One region of the Vibrio atlanticus genome, then DNA from elsewhere that is predicted to be linked to it. Evidence: predicted binding sites of a transcription regulator. Region 1 holds the regulator's gene; each other region holds the start of a gene.
The links. Region 1 encodes MetJ, which represses methionine synthesis genes. Its sites were predicted from a motif close to TTAGACNTNTANANGTCTAA; they were not measured.
Positions count from the first base shown of each region.

Region 1 (3,292 bases):
AAAATATTTAAGTGCCTCGAATGAACCCGCAAATTCAAAGCTCAACATTGAGCCAAAACCTGATTGCTGTTTCTTGGCAATATCATGACCCGGGTGTTCAGTCAGGCTTGGGTGGTAAATCGTACCCACCAGATCTTGTTGTTGCAGAGCCGTCAGAATTTCACGTGAGCTCTCTTCGTGAACACGCATACGCGCACCTAGCGTACGAATACCACGTAGCGTCATGTAGCTATCAAATGGTGTGCCGGTTGCACCAATACAGTTACCCCACCATGCTAGCTCTTCAGCGTGCTCTTCTGTCTTAGTAACTACAACACCACCAATGACATCTGAGTGTCCGTTGATGTATTTAGTGGTTGAGTGGATAACAAAATCCGCACCCAGCTCTAAAGGCTTTTGGAACACAGGCGTCAAAAACGTGTTGTCGACAGCAACCAGAGCACCTACTTCTTTCGCTTTACGGCAAGTTTCTGCAATATCAACCACACGAACCAATGGATTCGATGGCGTTTCGATTAAGATCAACTTTGGCTTAAGCGCGATCGCCGCATCCAGTGCAGCTTGATCCGATTGATCAACAAACAGAACTTTGAAGTCACCTTTGAGTGAACGTGTGTTAAACAGACGGTAAGTACCGCCATAGCAGTCGTGCGGTGCAATAATAAGATCATCGCCACCTAAGAAAGCGGATACCCATAAGTTAAGTGCCGACGTACCACAGTTAGTGACAACCGCACCTTTACCAGACTCAAGCTCAAACAGTGCCGTTTCTAATAGACCGCGGTTTGGGTTACCAGAGCGGGTATAATCATACTTTGGCACTTCACCAAAAGCGGGAAACCCATAGTTAGTCGAAAGATAAATAGGTGGGACAACGGCATGGTGTTGCGTGTCTGACTCGATGCCAGTACGTACTGCGATGGTTGCTGGCTTCCGGCTGCTCATAGGTGCTTCCTTACAAGTTTTGCGTCTGAGAATCACAGCTGCTTGTCGGCATTTTGTGGCTGTGTTAGATATATGTTACTCACTTTACTTTCATAAACGTGAGACGTCAACACTTCCGGACGTCTATATGTCTTTGCTTATGGCAGTAAATCCCGCTAAAATCAGCACTATTAATTTATTCTAACAACTAAAGTGATGAAGGTACGCAATGGCCGACTGGAATGGTGAATACATAAGCCCATATGCTGAGCATGGAAAGAAAAGCGAACAAGTAAAGAAAATTACAGTTTCTATCCCTCTAAAAGTGTTAAAGGTTCTTACTGACGAGCGCACTCGCCGCCAGATCAATAACCTACGCCATGCAACAAACAGTGAGCTACTGTGCGAAGCCTTTCTACATGCGTACACAGGCCAACCACTGCCAACGGATGAAGACCTTCGTAAAGATCGTCCAGACGACATCCCGACTGAAGTCAAAAAACTGATGACAGAGATGGGCATCGAGTTCGAAGCGTTTGACGAAGAATAAAAACAACTCAGTCACCGCCTTCATTATTGATTCGCTATAGCTGAACCCTATTTGTCACATCACCCACTACGTTATCTGTAGCTGCGCTGTGAATGATAGACATAAAAAAACCGACTCCTATGAGTCTAATGCCGTTCGGATAAGCATTATTGCTTGAACCTGAACGGATATTTGGCTGGGACAAAGAGGACTGAACGTGGAAACGTTCGGTCCTTTCTTTTATCTGGAAGAATGAAGTGACTCAAACTGTCTCTCATCCTTTTCAGTTTTACAGGTAGAGTTCCGTCTGGACTTAAAGCTAACCAACGTAATTGCGCATCAATAAGGTTAATTGCGGCGGTAAAACTGACCCTAGTCGCTCGAACCCCGGCTTCTGAAGCTATCTTAACCATCTCTAATCGCACTAAGTTATAGGCAAGTAATACGCCCCACAGCTCTTGCTTCACACCGGCAGAAAAACGACTTCGTAAAGTGACGTGACTTTGCAGTTGAGTCTGTTTAATTTCACCATAACCTTCTTCTATCTCCCAGCGTTGCCAATAAATACGCAGCAGGCTTTCTAGCGAGTATCTACTAGGGTCTGTAAGTGAAGTAATAAAACCTTTTATCTCACCTTTTGGCTCTTGATATAGGACTAATCTGGCTTCCCAACGTGCGGGTAAATTCGGATTCTGCCGTTGAGCTTGAGGAGAGATGGGCATTGAGATGAGCATGTCGTTCTCCGCATATTTCTCCAACACTTCATAGCGTAGCTTACGCTTTGCAGGCATTAACCAGTGAGCATTTTCCGCACTCTCTTGCCACGACAACAAGAGGTCTGCCGAGAAATAACAACGATCAAATAAGGTCAATGAATGTGCGGGGATATCATTGAATAGGCGCTTAGCTAAGGTCGTTTCACCGACATGACAGCCATCAAAAGCCGCCCCCATAATCATTCGAGTTTCTGTTGACATCAAAGCGACTAAACGAAGTTGAGGGTAAGGTTTCAATTTTTTAGAGATGAACCCAAATTCTTCAGCGTTCTCTGGGGAATCTTGGCACCTAAATGTTGTCCCATCGACAGCAAGAACATTAAGCTCTAAGTCTTTGTCTTGTTGAAGGATATCTCCATTCCAAGCCTTTACCGTTGTGTGAAACAGAGCCGCTAACGGACTCTCATCTAGACGTCGGCGTGAATCAGTTAGGACACTGGGTGCAACACGAGACCAGCTATCTTCAGGTTTAGGCTGAAGTGCAATGTCTAATGAACTGCACACCTCTTTGATAGACATGTTGCGTTGCAGCCCCATCCAAATAACTAACCAGACAGCTTGCTGAGCGGGAAGCCGACGTCGTCTTATGCTCGCTTTATTGGTTTCAAGAAGAGCTTGTTCTATCCACTCAATCTGAATGGCGTCGACAACAGATTCATAATTGTCGGCATCTTCAATGGTCTCGTGTGCCATTGCTAATTCTTGTTCAAGCATAAAAAAATCCCCATCAACGTTGTTGATGGGGATTATCTGCTAACTGCAAGATCGTTCAAGTCTTCTTAAACGATCGGCATTACTCCTATGAGTCGGTTTTTTATTATTCTTTTTCGCTCAATAGAGCAACAGCTATTAAGGCATTAAGCCATATAGTTGGCAGGCATCTCAATTCGAGCAACGCCAGACTCAACAGCCGCTTCAGCAACTGCTTTTGCAACGCGAGGAAGCAGACGCGGGTCCATTGGCTTAGGAATGATGTAACCCTTACCGAACTCCAGTGCAGTCTCGCCCGCAGCTGCCAGTACTTCAGCTGGAACTTCTTCTTTTGCTAACTCACGAATCGCTT
Region 1 is NZ_AP025460.1:3,163,612-3,166,903, forward strand. It holds gene OCV30_RS14290 (O-succinylhomoserine (thiol)-lyase) at 1-945, opposite strand, end outside; gene metJ (met regulon transcriptional regulator MetJ) at 1,154-1,474, shown strand; gene OCV30_RS14300 (IS4-like element ISVbsp1 family transposase) at 1,621-2,943, opposite strand; gene OCV30_RS14305 (malic enzyme-like NAD(P)-binding protein) at 3,087-3,292, opposite strand, start outside.

Region 2 (3,292 bases), 670 kb from region 1:
AATATTGAGAACACAACAACAGCATAGGTCATAACGAGGATTATCTCTTTAACATCGATTGCCTTGTCTTCAATCACCCAGATACCTGAAGGGATTGAAAGTGCCATGGCTAGAGCTAAGCCTCCGCGTAAACCACCCCAAGTTAGAATCTTAGTCGACCACGGGTTGTAAGTTCTAAAGCGTTTAAATCCCATATAAGACAAGAAAACACTTAGATAGCGTGCACTCAATACTAGAGGGACTGCGAACGCCATCAAAATCCAATCTTCTTGGTGGAACTTGAATAGCAGCATAGACATACCAATCAATAAGAATAGTACGCCATTTAAGAACTCATCTATTAATTCCCAGAAATGGTCTAGGTGATCCTCACTTTCCTTAGAAAATCCGATGAAGCGTGTCCAGTTGCCTATCATGATACCAGATACCACCATTGCTAATGGTCCAGATACATGAAGAACCTCTGCAAAAGCATAACCAGCTGTAGGAATACCGATGGTTAATAGCAACTCCATCGAGTGGTCATCTGTGTTGCTGATTAGATAGTGGAATATCAAACCTAGAACAAATCCGTAGACGATACCGCCAATAGCCTCTTGGACGAATAACATGGTCACGCTACCTACAGTCGGTGCTTCTGTGCCGAACGCAATGGTAAATAGGGTTACGAAGATAACTAGGCCAAAACCATCGTTGAATAGAGATTCTCCCTCGATTTGAGTAGAGATTCGTCTGGGAGCATCGAGCTTCTTCACTATTGCTAATACAGCTATTGGATCGGTTGGAGATATTAGAGAACCAAACAGTAAGCAATAAATTAGGTCAAATTGAATACCGATAAATTGACAGACCCCATAAAGTACAAAGCCAATAAAGAATGTCGAAAATAGTGTAGCACCAAGAGCGAGTACCGTTATTTCCCATTTCTGATCTTTTAGATTAGGTAACTTAATTCCCAAACCACCTGCAAAAAGTAAGAATCCCAGTATTCCTTTTAGGAGGAAGTCTTCAAAGTTGATACTGGCAACGGTTTCTGAGGCGATGTCAGCCAATTGGAACCAATTGTTTTGTCCCGCAATGATAATCAATAGAGATAGCATCATTGAGCCAGCTGTGATGGCGATGGTTGTCTGCATTTTACCAATTTTGGTATTAACGAAAGCAATAAGCATGGCTGCAGCGGACAAGAAGCATAAGGTGTAATAGACCGACATTGGGATTCCAATATGTAACAAAATATGAATATTAATTCTCGTTCTCTCATGCTCAAATAGCAAACATTTTTTGTCATGACTTGGTCATTTACTTCATGTTTTAGACGTCTAGACTCCTTTTGAATGTGTGGTAGGATGGAGGGATAATTAAAGGAATGAGGTTGTATCGTGGGAAGTGATGTAAGGCAAAAGATTGACGCTCTGTTGAAGCAACGAATTTTACTGATTGATGGTGGCATGGGTACCATGATTCAGGATTATAAATTGGAAGAGCAAGACTATCGCGGTGAGCGATTTGCTGATTGGCATAGTGACTTAAAAGGTAACAATGACCTTTTGGTACTTACGCAGCCTAAGCTTATCAAAGATATCCATATGGAGTATTTGGGAGCCGGTGCTGATATCCTCGAGACCAATACCTTTAACGCTACAACCATCGCTATGGCCGACTATGATATGGAAAGTCTCAGCGAAGAAATTAACTATGCTGCTGCTAAGTTGGCTCGTGAAGCGGCAGATGAATGGACAGTGAAGACTCCTGATAAACCCCGTTTCGTGGCGGGTGTGTTAGGTCCAACTAACCGAACTTGTTCTCTCTCTCCAGATGTTAATGATCCGGGTTATCGTAATGTTAGCTTTGATGAACTTGTTGAGGCTTACTCTGAATCGACTCGTGCGCTTATCAAGGGCGGTTCAGACTTAATTCTTATTGAAACTATCTTCGATACGTTAAACGCGAAAGCGTGTGCTTTTGCGGTTGAATCTGTCTTTGAAGAAGTAGGTATCATTTTACCGGTTATGATCTCCGGTACTATCACAGATGCATCTGGTCGGACGCTTTCCGGACAAACAACAGAAGCATTCTATAATGCCCTTCGTCATGTAAAACCTATCTCATTTGGATTGAACTGTGCATTAGGCCCAGATGAATTGCGTGAATATGTCGGTGAGATGTCTCGTATCTCCGAATGTCATGTTTCTGCACACCCTAATGCGGGTTTACCTAACGCATTTGGTGAGTATGACCTTTCTCCCGAAGATATGGCTGAACACGTCAAGGAATGGGCTGAAAGTGGTTTCTTGAACTTAATTGGTGGTTGTTGTGGTACGACGCCAGAACATATACGCCAAATGGCAGAAGCTGTTGAAGGTGTAACACCGCGCCAATTACCAGATTTACCCGTCTCTTGTCGTCTCTCTGGTTTAGAGCCATTGACGATATCCAAGGAATCTCTGTTTGTTAACGTGGGTGAGCGAACTAACGTTACGGGCTCTGCTCGCTTTAAGCGCCTTATCAAAGAAGAGCTATATGATGAAGCTTTGAGTGTGGCTCGAGAGCAAGTTGAGAATGGCGCTCAAATTATCGATATCAACATGGATGAAGGGATGCTAGACGCTGAGGCGTGTATGGTTAAATTCCTTAATCTATGTGCGTCTGAGCCTGAGATCTCGAAAGTGCCAGTCATGGTCGACTCTTCAAAATGGGAAGTTATTGAAGCGGGTCTGAAATGTATTCAGGGTAAAGGCATCGTTAACTCGATCTCATTGAAGGAAGGGAAAGAGAAGTTTGTCGAACAAGCGAAACTGGTTCGCCGATATGGTGCTGCCGTTATCGTGATGGCGTTCGATGAAGTTGGCCAAGCTGACACTCGAGAGCGTAAGGTTGAGATTTGCACTAATGCCTACAATATTCTGGTTGATGAAGTGGGCTTCCCACCTGAAGATATTATTTTTGACCCGAACATTTTTGCTGTGGCGACAGGTATTGATGAGCATAACAACTATGCGGTCGATTTCATTGAAGCTGTAGGGGACATCAAACGAGACTTACCTCATGCGATGATTTCTGGTGGTGTATCGAATGTTTCGTTCTCATTCCGAGGTAATAACTACGTTCGTGAGGCTATCCACGCAGTATTCCTATACCACTGCTTTAAAAACGGTATGGATATGGGCATCGTAAATGCTGGGCAATTAGAGATTTACGATAATGTCCCTGAGGATTTACGTGAAGCCGTTGAAGATGTGGTTCTAAACCGCCGAGATGATTCCACTGAGCGCTTGCTAGATATCGCAAC
Region 2 is NZ_AP025460.1:365,951-369,242, forward strand. It holds gene OCV30_RS01880 (cation:proton antiporter) at 1-1,214, opposite strand, end outside; gene metH (methionine synthase) at 1,383-3,292, shown strand, end outside.
Region 2: a site for MetJ is predicted at 1,315-1,334, ahead of metH (methionine synthase). Genes of this name have one in related genera too.

Region 3 (3,292 bases), 200 kb from region 1:
TAGAGAAGCGATCTGCTCAACCGGTTGGTGAGTAGGACCATCTTCGCCAAGACCGATAGAGTCATGCGTGTAAACTTGAATGTTCTGAACTTTCATCAGAGCAGCCATACGCATCGCGTTACGAGCGTATTCCATGAACATTAGGAATGTTGCGCCGTATGGTACGAAACCACCGTGCAGAGCGATACCGTTCATGATCGCCGTCATACCGAATTCACGTACACCGTAGTGGATGTAGTTACCTGAGAAGTCGTTCGCTTCAAGCGACTTAGAACCAGACCACATAGTCAGGTTAGAAGGCGCAAGGTCAGCAGAGCCGCCCATGAATTCAGGTAGCATAGCACCAAACGCTTCTAGTGCGTTTTGAGATGCTTTACGTGATGCGATGTTTGCTGGGTTAGCTTGAAGATCAGCAATGATTGCGTTTGCTTTCTCTTCCCACTCAGCTGGAAGATCGCCGTTAGTACGACGTTTGAATTCAGCTGCTAGCTCAGGGTGAGCCGCTGCGTATGCGTCAAACTTAGCATTCCACGCTGCTTCTTTCGCTGCGCCTGCTTCTTTCGCATTCCACTCAGCTGCGATATCAGCTGGAATTTCGAAAGGACCGTGTTCCCAACCAAGTGCCGCTTTAGTTGCTGTGATTTCATCAGCACCTAGTGGAGCACCGTGACAGTCGTGCGTACCCGCTTTATTTGGTGAACCAAAACCGATAATAGTCTTAGTACAGATAAGTGTTGGACGAGGATCCGCTTTAGCCGCTTCGATAGCCGCATTGATTGCGTCAGCATCGTGACCATCAACGGCTGGGATTACGTGCCAGCCGTATGCTTCAAAACGCTTAGGTGTATCGTCAGAGAACCAACCTTCAACTTCGCCATCGATAGAGATGCCGTTGTCATCCCAGAAAGCAACCAGCTTACCAAGACCTAGCGTACCCGCTAGAGAACATGCTTCGTGAGAAATACCTTCCATCAAACAACCATCACCCATGAACGCATAAGTGAAGTGATCGACGATGTCGTGGCCTTCTTTGTTGAACTGTGCAGCCAATGCTTTTTCAGCCATCGCCATACCAACAGCGTTGGTGATGCCTTGACCCAGAGGACCAGTCGTTGTCTCGATACCAGGAGCGTAACCGTACTCTGGGTGACCTGGAGTCTTAGAGTGCAGTTGACGGAAGTTTTTTAGGTCTTCAATTGAAAGCTCGTAACCTGCTAAGTGAAGCAGAGAGTAAATCAGCATAGAACCATGACCGTTAGACAGGATAAAACGGTCACGGTCAGCCCACTCTGGGTTTGCTGGGTTATGGTTCAAGTGGCCACGCCAAAGAACTTCAGCGATGTCAGCCATACCCATAGGTGCGCCTGGGTGGCCTGAGTTTGCTTGTTGAACACCGTCCATGCTAAGTGCGCGGATTGCATTGGCTAGATCTTTACGAGAAGGCATGTCTGCTCCTGGATACATAAGCGATTTAAAAAAGAGATAGATGCTAAAGTTTTCATTTTTATTAGCGCGGGTATTCTCTCAAACGACTATAGCGACTGCAAACGTTTTACTGGTACTTTAACGGTCATTTTCCGCAATTTTCGATCATTTACACCACTTAACAATGGCTTCCCCCTATCAACACGCAAACGTTTAGTTATGACATATCCTAAAAAAGAGCTTGTAATTCGACCGTTGGAATTTAAAATAGCCGTCTAGATGTAGAAACACCTACAAAATATACTGTATTGAATGGCGGCGCTTCCTCGATTGCGACGGCATAAATTATTTGCATTTAACTATTTGCAACTAAAAACTAAACTAAAAGTGGAGCTCTCATGGCTAAGCACCTATTCACTTCTGAATCTGTTTCAGAAGGCCATCCAGATAAAATTGCAGACCAAATCTCAGATGCTGTTCTTGATGCCATCATTGAACAAGATCCAAAAGCACGTGTTGCTTGTGAGACTTACGTAAAAACCGGCATGGTTATGGTTGGCGGTGAAGTAACCACGTCTGCATGGGTTGATATCGAAGAAATCACTCGTGAAACAGTTCGTGAAATTGGTTACGTTCATTCTGATATGGGCTTTGACGCTGACTCTTGTGCAGTACTAAACACAATTGGTAAGCAGTCTCCAGACATCAACCAAGGTGTTGATAAAGCCGATCCTAAAGATCAAGGCGCAGGCGACCAAGGTATCATGTTTGGTTACGCGACTAACGAAACACCAATCCTAATGCCAGCTCCAATTACTTACTCTCACCTTCTTGTTAAGAAGCAAGCTGAAGTACGTAAGAGCGGCAAGCTTGACTTCCTTCGCCCAGATGCGAAATCTCAAGTAACGTTCCAATACGACCAAGGTAAGATCGTTGGTATCGATGCTGTTGTTCTTTCGACTCAACACTGTGATTCAGTAACAACGCCTGACCTACGCGAAGCGGTAATGGAAGAGATCATCAAGCCAGTACTTCCTGCTGAGTGGATCAATAAAGACACTAACTTCTTCATCAACCCAACCGGCCGTTTTGTAATCGGTGGTCCAATGGGTGACTGTGGTCTAACAGGTCGTAAGATCATCGTTGATACGTACGGCGGCGCAGCTCGTCACGGTGGCGGTGCATTCTCTGGTAAAGATCCATCAAAAGTTGACCGTTCTGCAGCTTACGCAGCGCGTTACGTTGCGAAAAACATCGTGGCTGCTGGCATGGCTGACCGTTGTGAGATTCAACTGTCTTACGCTATCGGTGTTGCAGATCCAACATCTATCATGGTTGAAACGTTTGGTACTGAGAAAGTAGCGCACGAAATCATCATTGAAGCGGTTCGTCAAAACTTCGACCTACGTCCATACGGTCTTCAAGAGATGCTGAACCTTCTTCAACCTATCTACAAGCAGACTGCTGCATACGGCCACTTCGGTCGCGAAGAGTTCCCTTGGGAAGCAACTGACAAAGCAGCTATCCTTGCGGACTTCGCAGGCCTGTAAGCATTACGTAACACGCTTAGCTGAAACGTAATTTTAAAAGCCTCTGTTCTCAGAGGCTTTTTTCTTTCTATTCTTCTATTCTTCTATTCTTCTATTCTTCTATTCTTCTATTCTTCTATTCTTTCACTAATCAATCCTAACCCTTTCACGTAGCACAAGCGTTAACTTATAGATTATTTTGATAATAGTGGGGATTTTACGTGCTGAGATCAATGTTACGCAAACGTTTAAATTTTAATGTAATAGCACTTGTTAAAAACAAACCATTCTCAGTAACTCATGCTTCTTTGCCACAAACTTTCAGTTCAACAACAAAA
Region 3 is NZ_AP025460.1:2,960,155-2,963,446, forward strand. It holds gene tkt (transketolase) at 1-1,446, opposite strand, end outside; gene metK (methionine adenosyltransferase) at 1,824-2,975, shown strand; gene OCV30_RS13190 (ABC transporter ATP-binding protein) at 3,255-3,292, shown strand, end outside.
Region 3: a site for MetJ is predicted at 1,693-1,712, ahead of metK (methionine adenosyltransferase). Genes of this name have one in related genera too.